Sorangium aterium: one gene and its partner. The protein of the gene in region 1 interacts with the protein of each later gene in a pairwise test. Links are inferred from orthologs where the notes say so. Each region holds a gene or a part of one and is shown on either strand. Other genes may lie near its edges.

Region 1 (11,746 bases):
ATCAGGGTGGGCGCGAATCTACTACGGTGCCGGAGAGCGCTGGGCCAGGCCGCGCGAGGCGACCCGGCCCGGGGGATTCGTTCAGGACGCGAGGATGCGCAGACGGCGCGCGCCGGATCCACCGCCGGCGCGCGCCTCAGGAACGCCGGACCTCGCTCAGGACCGCTTGCGGCGGCGCGCGGCGGCCACGCCCACGCCGGCGACGAGCGCCGCGAGCCCGGTGCCCGCGAACGGCGCGGAGGAGGACCCCGGCGCGGCGGCGCAGGAGACGCTGGCCTCGGCCTCGGCGTGGGCATCCACGTTGATCTCGAGCGTGCTCAGGTAATCCAGGCAGTCCTGCAGGCTCCCGACGACGTCGACATACTGGCCGTTGCAGAACAGGGCGCCTTCCGGCTCCGAGCACTTCGCCTCACACCCGCCCTGGAGATCGACCGTGCAGTCCGCATTGCAGTCGATGTCGCAGTCGAAGTTCGCCTCGGCCTTGCACTCGCCCTCGCAGCTCGCGTCGCATTTTGCCTGGCAATCCGCGCTCGGCGGCGTCACCTCGCAGCTCGCGCCGCACTCGCCGTCGCAGCTCGCCTTGCAGGCCCCCTCGCACTCCGCTTGCGAGCCGCTGGAGTTGGCGCTCGCCGAACACTTGCCGCTGCAATCCGCCTTGCAGCTCGCCGAGCAGCTCGCCCTGCAGTCGAATTTCCCGGGATCTACTTCGCACTTGGCAGAGCAATCCGCGGAGCAGTCGACGTTGCAGTCGGCGGTCGCGCTGGCGTTGCACTGGCCCTCGCATTTCCCGGCGCACGCCGCCGTGAGGTTGACCGGCGTGCAGCTCACCTCGCAGCCGCCCGAGGTGCGGAACTCGCAGTTTGCGCTCGCCGCTAGCTGGATATTTCCACATGCCTCCGGGCCGGGCGCCGCCGATGCCGACGAGGCGATGGCCAGAGGGATCGCAAAAGTAAAGGCACTCACAAAAAGCTGAGCAATGGTCCGTCGCATGCCAATTCTCCTGGGTTCAGAGCGCGGGTTCCGCGTGTGGTCTCCGCAGGTGTTGCAATCGGACGACCAGCGCCACCCTTTGAAGCATTTCCCAAGAAAAAAGTCTCGCTGCTCGTGACCGCTCGGCCACAGCGTATCTCCGAGTTCACGGTCCCATGATGCGCCCTGCCACACCAAGGGCATGTCCGAGCAGGTGAGGATACCTGCGACGTGGTGATCAGCGGCTCACAGTGTCGGCGATTTGCCCTGTTCCGTAGCGCGCCACCACGCCCTTGCGGGCTCTACCGGGTGTCGGCTGGCTAAGGAAGTCCCCGCCGACCGCCCAGAAGGCCCCTTCACCGTCGGCCCAGACAGCGTGGAGATCGGCGTAGGGCTCCTCGGTGAACTCATCGATCCAGGCCCCGTCGACGAGGCGCTGCTTGAGCCCTCCATAACCGACGATCGCGACCTCCCCCGGGCGGCCGCACGCGACGCCGTTCACGTCGTTCGTGAGCTCTACCTCGAGCCTGCGCCACGACGCGCCGTCCGACCGGAGCACGTCTCTCCCGCCGACCGCGTACACCTCTTCACGGCTGCAGCCGGCGGCCGTGAACAGAGTGCCCTGCGCGATCGGCGGGTCGGATTGCACTTCCCAGGTCGAGCCCGAGCGGTGCCAGATGACGCCGAACTCGCCCACGGCGTAGAGATCCTCGGACGATTCGCCCCATACCTTGTAGAGCGCCCGGCCGGTCGCCGCCGGCAGCGGCTCTCGCGACCATGCGCTGCCGTCCCAGCGGAGGACGAGGTCCTTCTCCGCGCCCGCGCCGCTTCCGGGCGTGCCGCCGACGGCCCAGGCATCGTCGGGTGAAAACGCGATCACGCCCCACAGCGTCGCCTCCGTCCCCGTCTCGTGCTCGGTGAACGTCGCTCCGTCCCACCGCGCGGCGCGGCCGCGCTCGCCGACCATCCAGACGTCCTGCGGACCGGAGCCGGCCACCCACCAGAAGGTCGCATCCCCGCCCGCCGGGAGCTCGCGCCACCTCGCCCCGTCGTAGTGCAGCGCGAGCGCCCTGAGGCCCGTGTTGCCGAGCGGCCCCCCGACGGCGAACACGTCGTCGGGCGCCGTCCCCCAGATCGAAAGGACCGCCCTGTCGAGGTCGTCTTCGTCGAGCAGCACGCGCCACGCCGGCGGCTCCTGCTCAGGAGGCCTCGCAGGATCGCCGGGGCAGCCGGCGAGGGCGACCGCGCCGAGCGCCGCCAGAGCCATCGAGTGAGAGCAGATGCGCATGGGATAGAAGACCAGCCTGGAGAGGTCCTGCCGGCGCGCCGCCGAGGTCGGCCCACGCGGGTCTACCTGGCGCGTCGCCATGAGCGGCTCAGTTGCAGAACACGTCGTCCTGCTTCGGATAGTAATAGACGAAGATGTTGCAGTGCTCGTTCTTCTCGACGATCGGCCCGAACGTGTAGCAGCAATCGAGCGACTCTTCGGCTGTCCCGTTCTTGGCAACGTCGTAATCGTCGAGGCCCTTGCACCCCACGGACGGGTCCGGCTGCTGCCACTCGAAGGTGCATCCGTACCAGACGCCGCCGTTCGTCGGGAGCTCCCTGTCGAGCTCCGGCGCGATCAGCATCGGCGGGTCGTCCCACGCGCTCGATGTGTAGAAGCGATCCGAGGCCGGAGGCGTGCCGATGGTCTTGCCGTCCCATGCATACATGTCGAACCGCGTGCCTCGGCTGTGGAAATGGCCGTTGGCGCCGATGATCCTCACGGGAGAGGGGCTGTTGATCTGGCACGAGCCCTCGAACGTGGGCGTCGGGTTCGACTGACAGACACGGATGGACTGCTTGGTCGCGAAGACGGTGCCCATCTCGGCCTTGACCTCGGCGTCGGGCAGCGCCCAGAAGTTCACCCGGACGCGGCCGACCGCCTCGGGGGTCTTCTGCGACGTCGCATTCACGTAATGCGTCTGCAGCATCAGCCACTCGTCGGGCGCGAGGACGTTCGCGACGCCCTCGGGGAACTCCCAGTCGACCTGGCCGTTCTGCTGGGAGTTCGCGATGAGCGGCCAGTCGGCCCAGTTGGGGCTCTTGAAGCACTCCCCCACCCCGTTCTGGTTCTTCTGGATGCGCCCGCCCTCCGGCCCCAGCCCCTTCACGGTCTTCACGCGGAAGATGTTCATGTGGTGCGAGCCGTCGCGCTGCGCGATCTGCACGCGGTGCAGGTTCACGGGCTTCGCCGGGTCCAGCCCGTTCGACGCGGCGAGCTCGCTGACCTTGAAGAAGTAGCAGTCCTGCTGCTCGACCCCCGCCGGCACCTCGGTCTCCTCGGTCTGCATCTGGAAGCCCTGGCCGACCGGCGGCACATCCAGCAGCGACTCGTCGACCGGCACGGGCGTCACGCCCCCGCCCCCGTCAACGCAGGCCACGGCCCCCAGGACGACGGGAAGCAAACCAAGCGTCAGGCATCGAACCGCCATGAGTCCCTCCAGGCAATCGCGTCGCGATGAGGAGAAGAGATATACACGGCTGCGCAATTGCAGGGCGATCGCGTCACGGGGCGGGCAGGGTTCCGTCGGGCGCCGGGGTGTCGTGGCCGAGCGCTGGCCGGTGCTGCTAGGATGTGGGAGAGGTTCAACCATGGCGGCGCCCAACAAATGCGGTCCACACACCGAGCTCGCCTCGAACGAGGCGACGCGCATCACCCGGTGCGGGTGTGGCACCGTGCACGTGACACTCATCGGCCCTGGCGTGACGTTTCGCATGCCAGCGGACGCGTTCCGGGGCGTCGCCTCCGGGCTCAAGGCAGCGGCCGAGCGGCTTGACGACGACCCGCGTTTCGGCACGACCTCCATCAATTAGCTTGCGCGCCCGCTGCGGAGCGGCCTACCAGTGGCTTCGCCGCTGAGATCTCTCTCCTCGGATGGCCGCTGGTCGAAAGAGGGCGCCTCTCGTGTACGACGACGACGCGGAGCACTGGGTCGGCAAGACGTTCGCCGGGACGTGGTGGATCGAGCGGGTGCTCGGCACCGGCGGCATGGGGAGCGTGCTGCTCGGGCGGGCGGCGGACGGCTCTCAGGTCGCGCTCAAGGTGCTGCATCCGGAGCTCAACGCGATCACCGAGGTGCGGAAGCGCTTCCTGCGTGAAGGGTTCATCGGCAACACGCTCGGCGGGGCGGACGCGGTGCCCGGCGTTGTGCGCGTGCTCGGCTCCGGCGAGACGCAGGAGGGCCTCGCCTACCTCACGATGGAGGTGCTCCAGGGCGAGACGCTCTTCGATCGGATGGCGCGCACCGGGACGATGCCGGCCGGCGAGGTCCTCGCGCTCGCGGACCAGGTGCTCGAGACGCTGGCGATCGCGCACGCGCGCGGCGTCGTGCACCGCGATCTCAAGCCCGAGAACATCCACCTCGGCAACGACGGGCGCGTGCGCATGCTCGACTTCGGCATCGCGCGCGTCGTCGACGGGCTCACCGGCCTGCCGGAGAAGACCGCGACCAAGACGGGCATGATCATGGGCACGGCGACGTACATGGCGCCGGAGCAAGCGACTGGGCTCATCCACGACATCGACGGGCGCACCGACCTCTTCGGGCTCGGGGCGACGATGTTCCGGCTGCTCTCGGGCCGACAGGTGCACGGCGAGGTGACGGAGGCCATGGAGGTCATCGCCGCCGCGACCGAGGCCGCGCCGCCGCTCGCCTCGGTCGCGCCCGGGATCTCACCCGCCGTCGCTGCCGTGGTCGATCGCTCGCTGGCGTTCATCAAGTTCCATCGCTACCCGAACGCCGAGACCATGCGCGCAGACGTCCGCGCTGTACGCGCAGGCGCGCTGCCTCCGTATGCGCAGGCCGTCATCGAGGGGCGGATCCGCGCCGGCCAGCCCATATCTCAGCCGGCGCCTCCGCTGCATGCCGGCGGTTCACCGAGCGCGCGCCCGCAGCCCACCGTGGTGGAGCCGGCCGCGGCCCCTCGCCATTCGCATTCGATGAGCCGACCGGAGCGAACGCTCGACGACAACCCGTCGGCGCCCTCCCGCTCTGGCGCGTCGCTCTCGCAGCTCTCGACGGGCAAGCTGCTCCTGCTCGTCGGCGGCGCCTCGCTCGTCACGGGCGTCATCGTGGCGGTGATCGTCGTCCTGCTGGTGATGAGATGAGCCGCTGACGGGCCGCGAGCGCGCCGCCAGGGGCGCGCTCGTCGAGGTGAGGGGATCGTCGGTGGAAGGTGCAGGCGGGGCCGCTGGGCCCCGCCGCGGTCACGCGCGCTCGTCGAGCGGCGTGTAGTCGACGGCGTTCTCGCCGGTGTAGATCTGCCGCGGACGGCCGATCTTGCCGGTCGGGTCGTCGTTCATCTCCTTCCAGTGGGCGATCCAGCCGGGGAGGCGCCCGAGCGCGAACATGACGGTGAACATGTTCGTGGGGAAGCCGAGCGCGCGGTAGATGATGCCGCTGTAGAAGTCGACGTTCGGGTAGAGCTTCCGCTCGACGAAGTACGGGTCCTTCAGCGCGGTCTCCTCGAGGCGCTGCGCGATGTCGAGCAGCGGATCCTTGATGCCGAGCTTCGCCAGGATCTTGTCGGCGGCCGCCTTGATGAGGACGGCGCGCGGATCGTAGTTCTTGTACACGCGGTGGCCGAAGCCCATCAGGCGGAAGTTCGAGGTCTTGTCCTTCGCGAGCTTGACGAACTTCGAGACGTCGCCGCCGTCCGAGCGGATCGCCTCGAGCATCGTCACGACCTCCTGGTTCGCGCCGCCGTGGAGCGGGCCCCAGAGCGCACAGATGCCAGCGGCGACCGAGGCGAAGAGGTTCGCCTTCGAGCTCCCGACGAGGCGCACCGTCGACGTCGAGCAGTTCTGCTCGTGATCGGCGTGCAGGATCAGGAGCAGGTTCAGCACCTTCACGATGTCCTCGTCGATCTCGTACGGCTCCGCCGGGACCGAGAACATCATGTTGAGGAAGTTCGCGCAGTACGAGAGCGAGTTGTGCGGGTAGACGAACGGCTGGCCGATCGACTTCTTGTACGAGAACGCGGCGATCGTGCGCACCTTGGAGAGCAGCCTCGCGATGGTGATGTCGAGGTGCTCGGTGTTCTTCACGTCGATCGCTTCCGGGTAGTAGCTCGACAGGGAGAGCACCATCGCGGAGAGGATCGCCATCGGGTGCGCCGTCGACGGGTAGCCGTCGAAGAAGCGCTTCATGTCCTCGTGGATCAGCGAGTGCCGGGTGAGCAGCGTGGAGAACCGGGACAGCTCGCTCTTGCTCGGCAGCTTGCCGTAGATCAGGAGGTACGAGGTCTCCACGAAGGTCGACTTCTCGCCGAGCTGCTCGATCGGGATGCCGCGGTAGCGGAGGATGCCCTTCTCCCCATCGAGGAACGTGATGGAGCTCGTGGTCGAGGCCGTGTTGACGAAGGCCGGGTCGATGCAAACGTACCCGGTCTTCGAACGAAGGGACGCGACGTCGATCGCCTTCTCCCCCTCGGTGCCCGTGATCACAGGCAACTCGATCGTCTGCTCCCCACCGTTCTTCTTCAGCGTTAACTTCGCGGTCTCCTGCACGCCTCCTCCTTCCGCCGCAGCGCGGCGTAAGCTATCACGGGCCGAGGGAAGAATGCTTCCCCGAGAAAATGAGGTGATGCATTTGAGCGAGCCGGTCGTGCGGGGGGAGCTGGCCCACCACCCAGAGGCGCCTCGGTTTGCGGCCGAGGTGCGCCGAGTCCACGGGCGTTACGCCGACGAGGTCGTCGCTCGCTACCGGCTCTGCCCGTTCATGCGCGACGCCGCAACCGGATTCGGTCGCTTTTACGTCCTGCTCGATCGCGAGCCCGTCCTGGAGACGGCGCTGGCGGCCATGGAGGAGGCCGACTCCGCGGTGGTGCACCTGGTTCTCCCGTGCATCCATACTCCGTCGCCCCAGTTCGAGCGCTTCGCATCGCGCCTGGGTGAACAGCTGCGGCGGCGCTTCAGCCCCGCGCCGGTACTGGCCGCGTTCCACCCCGAGATGGCGGGGGACGAGACGAACTCGCACCGGCTCGTAGGTCTCCTCCGACACGCGCCAGACCCGTTTGTACAAACGATTCCAGAGGGGCTGAACCATACTGGGACCGTCCTCGCGGGGGCAGGCGTCGAGCCTGCGGTCGACCCCGCCGAGGACAATTACCGACGCCTTGAAGGGGCAGGGATCGCCGCAGTCAAGATCAGGCTCGCGGAGATCATGGCAGATCGGGACTCGAGTTATGCGCCCTTCCTCGCGCAGCTCGGGCTGACCCGCCCCGGCCCGCGCTTCAGCCCCCTCCCAACACGGTAGCGCACGGGCGAAAGGCGCAGACGAAACACCTGCGAAACGCGCGCGAAACGCGTGTTGCGCGTGTCGATGAGCCTTGGGTCAATCCGCAGGCGAGCGGCGCGGCGCCGGACCCGATCCGTCGGACCCGGCCTTGGCCTCGCGCTCCGCCATGAGCGGCATCAGGTACGGAAAGCCGGCCGCCATCGTGTCGAGGTGGGGATCGATCTGGGCGGCCAGCCAGAAGAGGAGCACGCAGGCGCGCTCGACATAGAACCAGTCCTCCGGGTACTCGAACGACCGCATCAGCTCCTGGAGCTCACCGCGCTCCAGCTCGGGGTCCGCGAGCCGCTCCAGCTGCTCGGGGCGGGCGCGCATCAGCGCCGCCGGCGTGCGATCCCGGATCTTGAGCAGCTTCGCGAAGTAGGTCTTCACGGTCCTCTCGAGGAGCGCGTCGTTGCCCCCGGGCGCGACGAAGCCCATCCTCCGGAAGCCGCGCACGACCGCCGCGTCGTCCTGCGCGAAGATGCCCTTCAGGATGTCGAGGAGCCCGTCGATGAGCTCGTCCTGGGCCTCGCAGCTCGCGCCGAAGTCGAGGACGACGAGGCGAAAGCCGCCGCCGTCCTCCGCGCTCCGTGGGGCGACAAGGAAGTTCCCCGGGTGCGGATCGGCGTGGAAGAAGCGATCCGCGAAGAGCATCTTGTAGAAGGCCTGCACGAGCCTGAGCGCCACGTCCGAGGGCTCGACGCCCGCGCTCCGGAGCGCGTCGAGGCGGGTGATCTTGATGCCTTCCATGAAGGTCATCGTGAGCACGTCGCGCGTCGTGAGCTCGTGGACGACCTCCGGGAACGCGACGCCCGCGTCCCCCTCGAAGTTCTGCGCCATCCGCTCCATGCACGCGGCCTCGTGCAGGTAGTCGGTCTCTCGGCGGAGCAGATCGACCAGCGACTCGTGCACCCGCTCGATGTGCCCCACCGGGACGAACCGCTTGTAGACGAGGATCGCGAGGCGCAGGACGCGCAGGTCGACGGCGATGATCCCGCGGATGCCAGGGTAGAGGAACTTGACCGCGACCTTGCGGCCGTCGCGGAGGCGCGCGACGTGGACCTGCCCCAGCGACGCGGCCGCGAGCGGCGCGCGCTCGATCGACGCGAACAGCTCGCCCGCCGAGCGGCCGAAGCTCGCGCGCAGCGCGGCCTCGAGATCGCTGAACGGGTGCGGCGGCACCTGGTCCTGGAGCTGCTCGAGCTCCTTGCCGTAAGCGCGAGGCAAGAAGCCGCCCATGATGGACAGCACCTGGCCGAGCTTGATGAAGACGCCCCGCAGCTGGAGCATGACGCGCAGCAGGCGCCGGGCGTTGTTCTGATCGACGCGGGCGCGGCGCGCGACGAGCCAGCCAGGCGGCTCACCCGCAGGCGAGCCGCGCCCGAGGCGCCTCGCGAACACCCGCGCGAGCCCCAGCTGGATGAGGTAGCTCGTCAGGATGACCGAGAACGCGAGCAGCGCGCGGAAGAGTCGGACGGCGAGCGTCATGTGCGGCAAAGCAGCCGCACCATGCTACCGCAGGGGCAGCGCGGGGCCAGCCGTGCTCGCCCTCGCCCTCAGCGATGGGTGAACCCCGGCGAGGGGGCCGCCGCGGGCCTCCGCCGCGCAGCGGAGCCCTCCCGCGAGCCGGAGAGGCTCAGGAGAGCGAGTCCTTGATCGCCTTGATGGGGCGGGCGCGGACCGACTTGCTGGCCGGCTTGGCCGCGAACGTCATCGGCTGCTTCGTGAAGGGGTTGATCCCCTCGCGCGCCTTGGTCGCGGGCTTCTTGACGACGCGGAACTTCGCGAAGCCGGGCATCGTGAAGATGCCGTTCTTCTTGAGCTCCTTGTACGCGATGTCGGTCAGCGACTCGAGGATCGCCTTGACCTGCTTGCGCGAGATCTCGTTCTCGTTGGCCTCGACCACCGCGTTGATCAGCGCGCTCTTGCTGAGCGACGTGCTCTTCTTCCCATCCGCCTTCTTGGCCGCCATGTTCATTCCTCCTGAGGTTTGTGCCCTCTTGCGGGCCAAAGGAACCACAACGGCCGCCGCAGATCCAGTGTCGAATCGTCGATCGGAGCTACAAAAGAAGGGGTTTCATGCCCCGGGGGGCGCGTCGCTCCGCCGGAGGGAGGGCCGGGGGGCCCTGGCACGGGCCGTCAAATCCGCGGGAAAACAGCCCAAATCGCCGCTCCTCCAGGCCTCACGCGCCCGCCGCGAGAGAGGTCGGACGCCGGGCGCTCGACGTAGGAGATCACCCGAACCCCTTCCGTTGAAGGCGATCCTGGTCGCCCGGGCGCCCTCTCCGGGTCGAGCCTCCTCGGCCGACGGCTCTGCTCGGCTCACCCACGCCTCGCCCACGCCCGAGATCGCGCGCGTTTGCGCGCGTTTGCGCGCGTGGGGCGAGCCGAGGCCCCGCTCGTTCACGGCCCGCGACCCCGCGGCGCGCCTCGCGCCTCGCGCCGGCGCGCGCACGCGGGGGACGGCCGCGCGATCACCGAGCTCTAGCGGCGGCTCGCCGCCGAGCCCGCGCCCCACTTCCTCTTGGCGGAGAGGCCCAGGATCGTCAGCGACTGGGGCGCCTGCGTGAACTCGATGACGTCGCCGAACCCGACGCTCACCGAGTGGATCGGCCCGTCGAAGAAGAGCTTCGCGTCGTGCGTCTTGCTGCGCACGACGAGCGAGGCGCCCGGCTGGATCAGGGCGTGACGGAGGCGGTACTCCTCGCCGTGGGGGGTGTAGGGCTCGCGGACGACGAGCTGGAGCCGCTTCGACGTGAGCGGCAGGACGCGCCCGCCCGCGGAGCGCTGCGCGGCCGTGGATCCGGCCGCGGGACCGATCCAGAAGCCGCTCGACTTCTGCTCCTCCTCGGCCCGGCCGAGCCGGAGCACGTAACGCGACGTGGCCGCGGGGGAGACGTGGCAGAAGAGCGCGTCGTTCAGGACGCGGCCGGTGGCGAGCTTGTCGTTCACCGTGACCTGCATGCGGGTGAGCACGGTGCTGCGGAGCGAGCCGCTCAGCGCCCCCGCGATCGCGTCCGCCGCGTCGCGGCTCGTCGCGCCGCAGAAGAAGCCGACGGAGTGGCCCGGCGCGCTGTTGATGCCGAGGATCGGCACGTCGCCGACGTTGTGGGACGCGCTGAGGAGCGTCCCGTCGCCGCCGACCGTGATCACGAGATCGAGCTCGCCGGCGTCGAAGGACTGCGCCGCGCTGGCGACGACGTCGATCTGGGCCCCGATGTCGTCGAGCGCCGCCTTGACCTCGCGCACGGTCTGCTCGTGCGCATCGTGCGACGCCTTGAGGCGCGCGACCGCGGAGTCGCCGGCCTCGATGAGCCGCGTGATGCGCGGGTCCTTCCGCTCCTCGCGGTAGATCTTCCAGGCGGAGCGCTTCACGACGAGCGCGACGCGGGGTGGACGCCGCGGCGCGGGCGTGGGGGATCGTTCCGCCATCAGAGCTCCGCGAGGCGCCGGAGCGCCACCTCCGTCTTCGCGTCCTCGATCACGCCGCGGCGGGTGAGCTCGATCGCCTGGTCGAGCGGGACCGCCGCGATGGCCGCGAACCGCTCGAGGGGGGAGCCGTCCTCGAGCGGCGTCCCCTGGCGGGCCGGGTCGACCTCGACGTGAAAGAAGAAGTGCCGCTCGCCCACCATGCCCGGCGCCGGGAATGTCGACGGGCCGAGCGGCTGGAGCGCCGACGGGGGCACGTCGAAGCCGACCTCCTCGAGCAGCTCGCGCGCGGCCGAGCGCTGCAGGCCCTCCGGGCTCCGCTCGTCGAGCTCGACGAGCCCGGCGGGCAGCTCCCAGATCGCGCCGAGCGTCGGCGCCTCCGGGATGGGCCACGCCTCGGGCGGGCGGGTCGCGGCCGGGGGCCGGAACGCCGAGCGGAGGAAGACGTAACGGCGCCCGTCCGCGCCGCGGTAGTGCGGGGCGATCACCACCGCGTCGAGGCGGGTGCGATCGACGCTGTCGTAGGTGAACGGGTCGCTCAGAGAGCCGTCCGGGAACTCGACGTGGAACACCTGGCGTCGCACGTTGAGGAAACCAGGGCCGTCGAGCGAGGGGATCGTCCGGACCAGCTTGAGCGCGAGCTTCGGGAAGGGAGGTAGCGGCATGCGTCGAGGCGCGAAGCATAGCGCCAAACGACCGCCGATCGCGATGCGGCTCGTCCCCGCGCCCGCCGCGCGCTCGCCCCCGCGCTCGGGGCGGCCCCGGGCTCAGCGGAGCACGAGGACCCAGACGTCGTAGAGCGCGTGGGTCCAGACGGCCGGCGCGAAGCCGCGGAAGACGTAGATCGCCGTGAGAACGAGCCCGCACACCATGCGGAACACGAAGGAGGGGAGGTTCCAGGGATCGCCGAGCGACCCGACATAGTGCCAGCCGGAGAAGACGGCGGCGGCCACGACCGCCCAGCCGACCATCAGCACCACCCCCTGGACCCCCTTGCCGAAGAAGAACTTGATCCCGAGCGCGCC
Region 2 (11,604 bases), on another replicon or contig:
GCCGAGATCCTGCGCCCGCCCTGCTCCACGAGGTGCACGAGGACGCGTCCGGCGAAATCCTGGGGAAATTCGAGATCCATCACGTCGAGCGGCGTGAGGGCGCGGATCCACTCGAGGAGAGTGTCTCTTCGCTTCGGATCCTGGGAGATCGCTTGCAGCACGGACGAGAGGTTTTCGCCGCGATCCCCGAGCACCTGTCGGCCTGGCAACGAGGGGAGCCGCGCAGCGTCCGGTGAGAGATCCAAAAAGCGCATCGAGCGCAGCGTGTGCAGCGTCCGCTTTGCTTGTCTCCGGACGTAACGGGGATCCCTGACCTGCGCGATCGCAGGCGAGCTTATCGCAGGCGAGTTTGACAAGGTGGATTCCTCACCACCTCGCGCGAGGCGCACGAGCAAGCGGTCGTTGTCTCTCTGCGTAGGCGCGTTTTCAGCGGGGTGCGAGTCGAAGTCCATGTCTGTGCTCCCGTAGAGGGCCTCGCGTATGACCCTGGGAGCAGCGTTCGAGAGCCCGGTCGCGACGGAGATTCGATACTTTATGTGGTATTGGTTCTCGATTTCGTTGAGCTCTGCTCCGATCGAGAACTCCGCTCCTCCTCCGAAGACGACCTCCTTTGTACCGCCTCGGAGCCCTTTCCACTGAAGCTCGCCGCCCTCGCCGTACTTCTCTCCCAAGATCTCCGCCAGCGAATAGCCGCGGCCGACGCCATGGAGAAAGCGGAACGCGTCGCGGAGGTTGCTCTTGCCGGAGGCGTTCGTCCCGACGAGCAGGGTGAAGGGGCCCAGCGGGATCGCCGCCTTCCGGAAGCTCTTGAAGTTCTCGAGTGTGATCGAGGTCAGCATGGGCTCTCGGCGTGGAGTGTAGCCGCCGCGCTGCCCGTCGTTTGGCTGAATCGCTCGACGGTGCGCCCGCGCCCGGTGAAGCGTGCGGACTCTGGACAGGCGGCGGACGTTCCAGGCCCAGCACGCCCCGCGGTACGGGTCGGTGAGCCCGCGCTCGGCCTCGGCGCTCAGCCCTCCTCCAGCAGCGCCGCCTGCACGGCCCGGAAGCGCGCGCTCTGCGCCGCGCCCTTGCGCCAGGCCAGGTGGATCGTGTTCCGGGCGCCCCGGCGCCCCTTGCCCGGCCGCGGCCCCACCACGACGACCTGCTTCGCCGCGACCGCCTCGGCGATGAAGTAGTTCGGCAGGACCGCGATCCCGACGCCCGCGATCGCGAGCGCCAGCATCTCGTCGAGGCTCGTGATGCGGCAGGCGATCTTCGGCGGCAGCGGGGCCTTCTTGCCGAACGAGGCCCGCCACCACGCGGCGTGCATCGCGAGATCCGCGTCGAAGACCACGAACCTGTGCTCCCCGAGCTCCCGCGCCGTCTCCGGGCGGCCGCGCGCTCCGAGGAGTGCAGGCGACGCGACCGCCGAGAACTCCTCGACGTAGACGGGCCGCGCCTCGAGCCCCGGGGTGTCCTCGGCGCTCACGAGCAGGCTCAGATCGTCGTCCCCCGCGAGCAGGCGCCGCGTGAGCACCGAGGGCACGTCGAAGCGCACGTCGATGACGAGCTCGGGGTGCTCGCGGAGGAGCCGAGCGAGCCGGGGCCGCAGCCACATGCGGGAGAACGGGCCCGGTCCGCCGATGCGCACGGCCCCGCGGACCTCGCGGTGGTCGTCCGACGCCGCGGCGAGCGCGTCGTCGATGCGCGCGAACGCCTCGCGCAGCGCGCCGACCAGGCCCTCGCCCGCCGGCAGGAGCCGCGCGTTGCGCCCGACCCGCTCGAACAGCGGGACGCCGAGCTGCGCCTCCAGCGCCTTGATCTGGTGGCTCACGGCCGACGGCGTGACGCGGCGGCGCCTGGCCGCCTCGGCGAACGTGGGCGCGACGCCGGCCTCGAGCAGGGTGCGGAGCAGCTCGTAATTGATGAGCATGGCTCATCTATAGCGTGAGATCATCTCGCTGGTTTGCATCGACTCGAAGGCCTAGGTTCATCCCGTCACCGCGGGCCCGAGCGCCTCGGGCGCGAGGGGCGCGACCGCAACGGGCGCAGAGGCGCCCAGAGGAGCGAGACGCCATGAACGCGAGGGTTCTCTTGATCGTCACCAGCCACGCACGCCTCGGCGACACCGGGCAACCGACCGGGTTCTGGCTCGAGGAGCTCGCCGCGCCGTACCGCGCGTTCGTCGAGGCCGGGGCGGACGTCGACATCGCTTCGCCTCAGGGGGGTAAGCCGCCGGCCGACCCGAAGAGCGCCGAGGATCCGTCCGACGCCGTGCGCGCGTTCCTCGAGGACGAGCGGGCGAAGGCGAAGCTCTCGTCGACGCTCCGCATCGACGGGATCGCCGGTGACCACGACGCGTACTTCGTCGTCGGTGGCCACGGCGTGATGTGGGATCTCGCCGAGGACGCCGCCACGGCGAGGCTGCTCGGCCGCGCGTTCGATCAGGGCAAGGTGGTCGCCGCCGTGTGCCACGGCCCCGGCGCGCTCGTGAACGTCCGGCTCGCGAGCGGCGAGCCGCTCGTGAAGGGGCGTCGCGTGAGCGCCTTCTCGGACGAGGAGGAGCAGGCCGTGGGCCTCGCGGCCGTCGTCCCGTTCGCCCTCGAATCGCGGCTGCGCTCCCTGGGCGCGCGCTACGAGCGAGGGCCGGTGTGGAAGCCGTTCGCCGTCCGGGATGGCCGGCTCGTCACCGGGCAGAACCCTGCGTCGTCGGCGCGGGTCGCGCAGGAGACGCTCGCGGCGCTCGCCGAGCAGGAGCCGAGGGAGAGCGTGCGCTGAGCGGGCGCCGCGCGGGGCCGACGTCCACCGCCGGCGGGGAGGGGTCGGGGTCGCAGGCCGGCGGGGAGGCGGAGGCCGCCTCGGTCACAGGTCGCGGAGGTCGAGCGACCCGATGAAGTCGGACTTGCCGACGTCGAGCCCGTTGTGCCGCAGGATCGAGTACGCGGTGGTGGCGTGGAAGTAGAAGTTGGGGAGCGCGAACTGGAACACGAAGTCCGGGGCCTTCATGCCCTTGCCCGGCAGGAAGAAGAGCGGAAGCGTGCGGTCCTCCGCGCCCTTCAGCTGCTCCGGCCTCAGCGCCTTCACCTGCTCGATCGTCTTGCCGATGCGCGCGCGCAGCTCGGCGATCGTCTCGTCGCGCGTCTCGAACTGCGGCGGCTCCGCGCCGGTGAGGAGCGCGCCCAGCCTCACGGGCCAGGCGATGAGGGTCTGGATCTGACGCCTGAAGGGCCACTGATCGGGCGCGAGGCGCGCGGCGAGGAGCACCTCCGGATCGAACTTCTTCTGCTGTGCGTAGGCCTCCGCCTTGTCGAGCCAGACCAGCACCTGGCCGAGCATGCGAGTCATCTGGGGGAACGAGCTGTCGTAAAGGCTCATGATCTTCTCCTCGTCAGCAGGAACAGCAGGCGCCGCTGGTCCACCCGCGGCCTCCGCGCGTCAACTCCGCGCGCGCGCCGGCCCCGGTCCACGCCGCGCGGTCGCCTGGAGCGGCAGCCGAGCCCGGTTGTGCGCTTCGAGGACGAGTGACGCGCCCGGCGGAGCCTCAGGCGGCGGCGGGGCTCACCGGGCTCCGCAGGCCGCCCGGGCGCCGATCAGTCGACCTGGTGGAACACGCCCGCTGGATCGAGGGTCCACAGCTTCGCGCTCTCCCCGCCGCCGTCCGACGTCCGGACGTAGATCAGCCGGATGCCCTTCTGCTCCAGCTCGGCGAGGATCGCGGGATCCAGGCCGGGCTCGAGGCGGGGCTCGAAGATGAAATCTTCCGAGAAGTTGTGGTGCTGCGGGTGGTACGTCTGCGCGTGGTAGCCCTTGAGCACGATCGGAGCGCTCGTCAGCCCCTCGATGCGCGTCCCCACCCACTTGTGGAGCGGCGCCGTGTACCCCGCCGTGGGGCCCGTGGGGCCCGGCGGCCAGTAGAACAAGGTCTCCACCGCGACGCCGGACGTCCATGAGAGCGAGCGCTCCTGGAGCAGCGCGCCCGCCATCGCGGGGCCGTCCGCGGGGCAGGCGTCGAGCTGTACCACCTCCGAGGACACGTCGAGCGGCGTGCCGTCCCAGTCGAGCGCCGGCACGGGCGTGGCGTAGGCGGCGCTCAGCATCATCCCGACGTCGCGCAGCGCGACCAGCGGGCCCAGCGACGGCGGCAGGAGCTCGGGCACCGGGGAGGCGGCGAGCGAATAGGTGATCTCCGAGGCCCCGGCGCCGTCCACGAAGGAGTCCGTGGTCGTCTCGCTATCGTACGCGTGGGACGCGGCCGGCCACGCAGCGGGGCTCCCCGAGAGCGTCGCCACCGATCCACCGGAGAGGTAGTCGAGCCGCGCGTCCTCGAAGAGCGTGCCGGCGAGCGCCGCCGGCGTGAGGAACCCGCTCTTCGCCGAGAGCCTCGCGCGCACCTTGAGCCGGTGGTTCGCGAACACGTCGCCGAACTCGCCCTGGAAGGTGCAGACCTCCCGGGGCTCGTCGAGCAGGAACGGCGTGAGGCTCGGCGTCGTGTCCGGGAGCGCGACCTCGCGCACCTGCTTCACGACGAGGTTCCCAGGCTTCATCTTCTTGAACTCGTAATCGAGCAGGAGCGACTTCCTGCCGGGGTTCAGCTCGCTGAACCGCGCCTCGACGCGGCCGAGCAGGGCGGCGAGCGCCTGGTAATCGTCCTCCCATCGCATCACGTGGCCGCCGAGCGGGACGAGCGTCGAGCCGGACAGGAGGTAAACGGACGTCGCATCGTCGAAGAGGCTCGCGGTCACGACCTCCGGCTGCGCTCCGCCTTCCGGGTTGGTGACGGACGTCGCCCCGAGCTGCGTCACGATCTGGATCTGATCATTGACCAGCTCGCGCCGCGTGAGCGTCGCGACGCCGTTCGCCATCTCGTCCTCGTCAGGATAGGAGTGATGGACGAGGACGCCCATGCCGACCTCCGCCTCGTCCACGCCATGGAGGAGCCGGGCGAGGAAGGCGTTGTCGTTGTAGAAGCTCGCGTACACCTTGCGGATCGCGCGGAACACGCCGCGCTCGCCGGCCTCGCCGGGGTCGCACAGGCTCGGCCCCTCCTGGTCCGCGTCCCGATCGTCGGCCAGGCAGCCGCTGTAGCTGTCGTAGAGGCCCGCGCCCGTGAAGACGGCGCTGTCCTCCACGTTGGTCGAGCTCCGGAACCGGATCTTCTTCGTGGGCGTGAAGCCCTCGAGCGCCGCCTCGATCGCCTGCCGCTGCCCCGCCGAGAAGGCGGTCTCCCCGGTGATCCGCGCGCGGATGGCCGCGAGATCGGCCTTGAGCGCCGGCATGTCGGGCGGGTAGCTGTGGCCTGCGAGGCGCTCCGCGATCTCGGCGCGCAGCGTGCGGCCGCCGGGCATGACCTGATCGAGGAAATCGTCCCAGAGATCGAACGACAGCGCGACCGCGACATCGGAGCTCTCCGGGATGGCGTCCCGCAGCAGGCCATAGTTCGCGGCCTTGCCCCCGAAATGGACGAACTCCGCGGGGCCGAGATCCTCGGTGGACCCAGCGTAGGCGCCGAGGGGCTCCTTGGGCTGGATCTCGAGCTTGCCGGGCCGCTTCAGCGCGAGGAGCTGCTCCCTGTCCGCCGGCGCGATCCCTCCGGCCTCGAAGAGCGCGGCGCGGCAGATGGACCCGTACTGCAGCGAGGCCCGCAGCGCGACCTCCTCGCCGTCGAGCGCCTTCGCCGCCTCCGCGGCGGCCGGATCGCCGAGGTAGACGAACGGGATGCCGAACGAGGTCGCGAGGAGGGCGGTGTGCGCGTTCGGCGTCGCGGGCGACAGCGAGACGATGCCCGCCACATAAGGCACCTCCGCAGGGATGGAGTCGGTGAGCAGGATGTCCTCGGCCCGGAGCTCGCCGCTCGCATAGGCGGCGTCGATCGCGTCCGGCGGGACATAGCGGAGCCGGCCCACGGCCCAGCCCGTCGCATAACACGCGTCGCCGTCCAGCCACCGCTCGACCGAGCTCACCGGGAACCCGCTCGCCTCGAAGAACGCGCTGTTCTCCGCGGCCGACGCCGATTGCTCGTACGTCGGGAAATAGAAGGGCTTCGCCCCCTGGGGCGCGATGACGCTGTCCTTCACGAGCTCCAGGACGACGCGCGCCACCTCGGGATCGTAGGCGTCCTGGCGGACCAGCTGGATGCCGTACTCCGGCACGCTCTCCGGGGTCGGCGGGAAGAGCACGGCGCCGAGGATGGCCTTCTGCCCCTCCTCGTGCAGCGAGACCTGGTCGAACTCGGACTGCGACATGTCGAAGAACGGGTCGAGCCGCGTCGTGGCGAACTCGCCGTGGAACGGGAACTTGTTGCTGTCCTGGTAATAGACCTTGGTGGGATCGTGCATCAGCACGGTGAACTTCACCCAGCCCGGCGTCTCGAAGGTCGCGGGCCAGGCGACGAAGGGCTCGAAGGGGAAGGTGATCTGGTTCTTCCAGTCCTCCGATGGAGTGATGTCGATCGGGTAGGTGTCGACGGGCCATGAAGCGCCGCCTCCGGCGCTCCCGCCATTCCCCCCGCCGTCGCCGCCCGCGCCTCCTTCGCCGCCGGTGGCGCCCCCGCTGCTCGTGGCGCCGCTGCCACCCGTCGCCTCTGACGAGTCCTCTCCGCAGGCGGCGAGCGTCCCCGCGCCGAGGAGCGCGAGCGCAAGACAAGCCGGTCGACCGATTCGCTGAAGTCTCATGAACAACATCGCGGTACAACTGCCGTGCCACCGTGCGATGAGCGGCGCCTCGGGGCTGCGCGGCGGGGCGTCGCTGTCGCGCGCGTGGCGCACGCAGGCACAGCCGTACGGCCGCGGCGCGGCCGCTCGCGCTGGCGCTGCTCGCGGCCACCCTGCCGATTTTTCTTGGGGTTTCAACCGGTTCGGCGTTCTACGATGCCGCCATGACCGAGCGGAGAGCGGCGCTGATCGTCAACCCTGCTGCGGGCCATGCGGGTGATGTGGTCGAGTCGCTGCCTGCCCGGCTCCAGCGCGAGCTCACGCTGAGCGTCTACGAGACGAGCGCGGATCGCTCTGCCGCCGCCTGCGCCGATGCAGCGCGCCGCGAAGGCGCTTCCCTGGTGATCGCGGCGGGCGGCGACGGGACGATCTCCAGCGTGGCGTCCGCGCTCCTCGGGACCGATGCGTGCCTGGGCATCCTGCCGCTCGGAACAGCGAACTCGATCGCGCACTCCCTGGGGATCCCCGACGACCTGGAGGGCGCGATCGAGGTGCTCGTCCACGGCGAGCCGACGCGCATCGACGCCGCCCGCGCCAATGGGAAGACCATGATCCTGCTCTCGGCGGTCGGGCTGCACGCCGACACGGTCGGCGAGACCCCGCAGGACGAGAAGCAGCGCTGGGGTGTGCTCGCGTACATCCGCACCGGGCTCAAGAAGCTGATGAGCCTCGAGCCGTTCGCGGTCGAGATCGAGACGGAGGACCAGCGGATCCACTGCCGTGCGGTCGCGGTGACCGTCGCGAACATGGCGCCTCCGCGCACCGTGCTGGCGCAGGGGCCGCCCGTCCTGTCCCCCGACGACGGGCGGCTCGACCTCACCATCGTGTCGGCCACGACGCTGGTCGAGGCGGTCGCGACCGGGCTGCACCTCCTGAGGACCGCGATCGACGGCGAGCCGGCCGAGCGCGACAACGTCGGTTTCCTCGCCGCCCGGCGGGTCAGCATCACCACCGAGCCGCCCCAGAACGTGCTCATCGACGGCGAGGAGTCCGGGACGACTCCGCTCGTGGTGGAGTGCCTCCCGCGCGCCCTGATGGTCATGGCGCCCCGCCGCGAGGAGGCGCGTGAGGCGCCGCCCGCCGCGGATGTCGAGGTGAAGCTCGCGGGCTTGCCCGAGCTCGAGGTCGAGCCGAAGCGGTGAAGCGCGCTCGGGCCACGAAGGCCCGGGGAAGAGCCGGACGACCGGGGCCGGATCGTGGTCGTGGTCGTTTACGTGGTCGTGGTCGTTTACGTGGTCGTGGTCGTTTACGTGGTCGTGGTCGTGGTCGTTCACGGCCTATCGTTGACGACCACGACCACGACCACGACCACGACCACGACCACGACCACGTAAACGACCACGTTCTGGGGTTGCGGCGGCGCGGCGAGCAGCATCGTGACGGCCTCGTCAGGGAGGAATCGAAGCCGCTCGGCGTAAGGAAACGTGGTTCTGCCGCGGCAGGGCTCGATTCTTGACCTTTCATCGGGAGTGCAGAGGAATGCGAACGACGTTCTGGGCTGGGATGGTGGGCGCGTGCGTGGCTTGCGGCCTCTCGGGGCTGGGCTGCGGGGGAGACGACGACGGGGCGACGCCGAGCGGCTCGACGGGCTCGACGGGTTCGACGGAGGGCGGGGGCTCCGGGGCTGCGTCCTGCTCCGGACTCGACACGTCGGCGCTCGTCAGCGAGCTCTCGCCAGCGGAGGTCGATCAGGCGTGCAAGGGGTATCGCCGCTGCAGCGCCGAGGAGGTGACCGTCGAGTACGTGTGCCTCATGCAGGGCGTGCTCGGCGCGGCGTACGGGGACGACCCCGGGACCAACGACGCCGAGCTGCAGGCGAAGTGCTCCGAGCTGGTCGAGGGGTGCATGGCCGACCCGAGCCAGGCAGAGCAGCTGATAGAGCAGGCCCTCGTGGAGGTCGAAGCAGAGCCCTGCGGCCAGCCGAGGCAGTGCACGGCCACCATCGCGGAGATCGACGCCTGCGCCGCCGAGATGCGAGCGTACACGCGCGGTGTGCTCCCCGCGTGCAGCGCGCTCACCATGGCTTTCTACGAGCAAACCGACAGGGGCGACACGCTGCTCGACGGGGCTTGTGGCAAGCTCGGCGTTGGCTGCTTCCAGCTCTTCACGACGCCGAACGACGGGTGATCGGAGGCGGACGCGGCCCGCCTCGGGCCGCCTGCTCCCCGCTCCGGCACCGAACGCCGCGCTGGCTCGCGGCAAAGCGCCAGCCGCGCTGCCGACCGCGCCTTTCCCCGGCCATCCCGGCGTGATAGACGGAATGGACGGGACCGACGGGAGCGACGTGCGGCATGAGGCTGACCGAGCGAGCCATCGAGCTGCCGGCGCTCGCGAGCGCCCACTCCCACGCTTTCCAGCGCGGGATGCGCGGTGAGGCGCAGCGGCCGGGGCCGTCGGGGGCGGACGACTTCTGGTCGTGGCGGAGCGCCATGTACGCGCTCGCCGAGTCGCTCACGCCGGAGTCCATTCATGCGATCTCGAAGGTGGCCTATCGCGAGCTCCGCGCCGCGGGCGTGCGCACGGTGGGCGAGTTTCATTACGTGCACCACCAGCCGGGCGGCGCGCCCTACGCGGATCGCACGGTCCTCGCGGACGCGGTGATCGAGGCCGCGCGCGAGGAGGGCCTCCGGATCGCGCTCCTCCGGGTCGTTTACGCGCGCGCGGGCGCGGGCAGGGCGCCCGAGGGGGCGCAGCGGCGCTTCTCGGACGCCTCGCTCGATGCGGCGCTCGCGGACGTCGAGGCGCTCCGGGCGCGCTACGCGGGCCGCGAGGACGTGCGCGTCGGCGTGGCGCCCCACAGCGTGCGCGCCGTGCCCCCGGCGTGGCTCGGCGAGATCGCGCGCTACGCCGCGGAGCGCGGGCTCATGGTGCACATGCACGTGGCCGAGCAGCCGGCCGAGATCGAGGCGTGCCTCGCCGAGACGGGCCGGCGGCCGGTGGAGCTCCTCGCCGAGCGCGGGGTCCTCGGCGAGCGCTTCGTTGCGGTGCACGCGACGCACCTCGCGCCGCACGAGCCGGCGCTGCTCGGCGCGGCGCGGGCGTTCGCGTGCCTGTGCCCGACGACCGAGCGCGACCTCGGCGACGGATTGCCCGACGTCGGCGCGCTGCGCGCGGCGGGCGCCCGGCTGTGCGTCGGGATCGACAGCCACGTGATCACCGATCCATTCGAGGACATGCGCGGCGTCGAGCTGGGCGAGCGGCTGCGGACGGGCCGGCGTGTGACGCTGCGGGGCGAAGGCGGGGCGACGCCGGCCGAGGCGCTCTGGGAGATCGGCTCGCAGCGGGGGGCGGAGGCGTGCGGGTTCGCGGATCCCGGCGGCAGCATCTCGGTGCGCCGGGACGCGCCGGCGCTCGCGATGGTGCGGGAGGAGCGGCTGCTCGACGCGGTGGTGTACAGCGGGAGCCCTTCGATGGTGGAGGGGAGCCCCGCGCCCTCGGGCCCGCCTGCGCATTGATGGATCGACACGATGCGCCGGCGCGCCTCGGCGCCGGGGGATCGAGGCGGGCCCGGGCCGAGCGGGCGAGCGTGAAGCGCGCTCACACGTGGTGTGTGGCGTGGTTTGTGAGGAGCCGTTCCCTGCGTCTCGCCTGCGTCATGCATGGGAAACGAACGGCGAAGCAAGGAATGGCTCGACTGGATGCCCCTGGCGGCGCTGCTGCCGATCGGCGTCGTCTTGCTCCTGAGCCTCCACGAGATCCAGGACGTCCATCGCAGGAACATCGCGGCGACGCTGCAGGCGGTGCTCTCGACGACCCGCGAAGGGCTCCTGACGTGGGCGCGGCAGGCGAAGGGCGCCGCGGGGTTCTGGGCGAACGAGCCGAGGGTACGGCGCGCGATCGCCGCCCAGGTCGAGCTGCGCCGCAGCGATGGCCCGCTCCGCGATAGCCCGTACCTCCAGGAGCTGCGGCTGGAGCTGGAGAACGTCGTCGAGCGGGAGCAGTTCCTCGGCTTCGACGTCATCGCGCTGGATGGCACCCACATCGCCTCGGATCGCGATGAGCTCCTCGCCACCAAGACGCTGAGCGCCCACGATCCGGACACCATCGCCGCGGCCCTGCGCGGCTCGACGGTCATGGGTACTCCCTTCGCCATGCGGTCTACGGTCATCGGAAGGGTCACCCCCGTCCTCGTCATCGCGGCGCCGGTGCGCTCCATCGCCGGGGAAGGGGAGATCATCGCGGCGCTCGCCTTCCGCATCGATCCAGGGAAGGAGCTGACGCAGATCGCCCATCGCGGACAGGTCGGCGCGGCAGGGGAGACCTACGCGTTCGACAGGCACGGCCGTGTCGTCACGGAGCTCAGGTTCGCCCAGAACCTCCGCGACATGGGCCTCCTCGCGGCCGGCGAGCGCACGAGCCTCAACGTGGAGATACGCGATCCCGGGGGCGAGGTGCCGGACGGCTCCGCGCGCCCCTTGCCTCGCATGGAGCAGCCGCTCACGCGCATGGCGACGAGCGCCGTCGCGGGGATCGCCGGGGTCGACGTCGAGGGATACCGCGATTACCGCGGCGTCGAGGTCGTCGGCTCGTGGCTGTGGGATCACGAGCTCGACCTGGGCCTGGCGACCGAGATCGACAAATCCAGCGCTTATGGCGTGTATGTCGTGACGCGCCGTGTGGTCCTCACCGCCTGGGGCGTGATGGTGTTCGCCACGCTCGTCCTGACGATCCTGCTGCAGCGGCGCGCCAAGGACCTGGCCACCGGCGTGCGGCGCGAGCAGGCGCTGCGCGCGGAGCTCGAGGATCGTGTCCGTCGCCTGGAGTGCGCCGAGACGGACCTGAAAGAGGCCATCCGCGTCCGAGAGGAGTTCCTGCGGTTCGCCTCGCACGAGCTGCGCACGCCGTTGACGAGCCTGCGGCTCCTGTACGAGCACATGCTGCGATCGCGATCGCAGCCCCTCATGGTGACGCTGGG

Evidence for each region.
Region 2: the proteins of POL72_RS38540 (region 1) and POL72_RS32100 interact in binary tests that used the Escherichia coli proteins (3 or more experiments, as listed by UniProt). The link is inferred for Sorangium aterium from one-to-one orthologs.

The regions. Positions count from the first base shown.
Region 1 is NZ_JAQNDK010000005.1:43,903-55,648, forward strand. Bases 4,373-7,316 are described here. They hold POL72_RS38540 (citrate synthase), read right to left. Parts: upstream 6,524-7,316; coding sequence 5,222-6,523; downstream 4,373-5,221. Other genes in these bases: POL72_RS38535 (serine/threonine-protein kinase), read left to right, coding at 4,373-5,122; POL72_RS38545 (hypothetical protein), read left to right, coding at 6,600-7,271. Outside these bases: ggt (gamma-glutamyltransferase), read right to left, coding at 1-2; POL72_RS38515 (hypothetical protein), read right to left, coding at 157-828; POL72_RS38520 (sialidase family protein), read right to left, coding at 1,208-2,338; POL72_RS38525 (hypothetical protein), read right to left, coding at 2,346-3,446; POL72_RS38530 (hypothetical protein), read left to right, coding at 3,607-3,828; more of POL72_RS38535, read left to right, coding at 3,920-4,372; POL72_RS38550 (ABC1 kinase family protein), read right to left, coding at 7,350-8,780; POL72_RS38555 (HU family DNA-binding protein), read right to left, coding at 8,929-9,264; POL72_RS38560 (NAD(+)/NADH kinase), read right to left, coding at 9,777-10,724; POL72_RS38565 (NUDIX hydrolase), read right to left, coding at 10,724-11,386; POL72_RS38570 (CPBP family glutamic-type intramembrane protease), read right to left, coding at 11,489-11,746.
Region 2 is NZ_JAQNDK010000004.1:190,825-202,428, forward strand. Bases 6,041-8,842 are described here. They hold POL72_RS32100 (YegS/Rv2252/BmrU family lipid kinase), read left to right. Parts: upstream 6,041-6,853; coding sequence 6,854-7,831; downstream 7,832-8,842. Other genes in these bases: POL72_RS32095 (PEP/pyruvate-binding domain-containing protein), read right to left, coding at 6,041-6,650; POL72_RS32105 (hypothetical protein), read left to right, coding at 7,886-8,023; POL72_RS32110 (hypothetical protein), read left to right, coding at 8,169-8,816. Also shown: POL72_RS32075 (AAA family ATPase), read right to left, coding at 1-839; POL72_RS32080 (LysR family transcriptional regulator), read right to left, coding at 1,007-1,912; POL72_RS32085 (type 1 glutamine amidotransferase domain-containing protein), read left to right, coding at 2,056-2,757; POL72_RS32090 (DUF1993 domain-containing protein), read right to left, coding at 2,842-3,354; more of POL72_RS32095, read right to left, coding at 3,570-6,040; POL72_RS32115 (formimidoylglutamate deiminase), read left to right, coding at 8,981-10,144; POL72_RS32120 (sensor histidine kinase), read left to right, coding at 10,328-11,604. UniProt on the Escherichia coli protein: In vitro phosphorylates phosphatidylglycerol but not diacylglycerol; the in vivo substrate is unknown.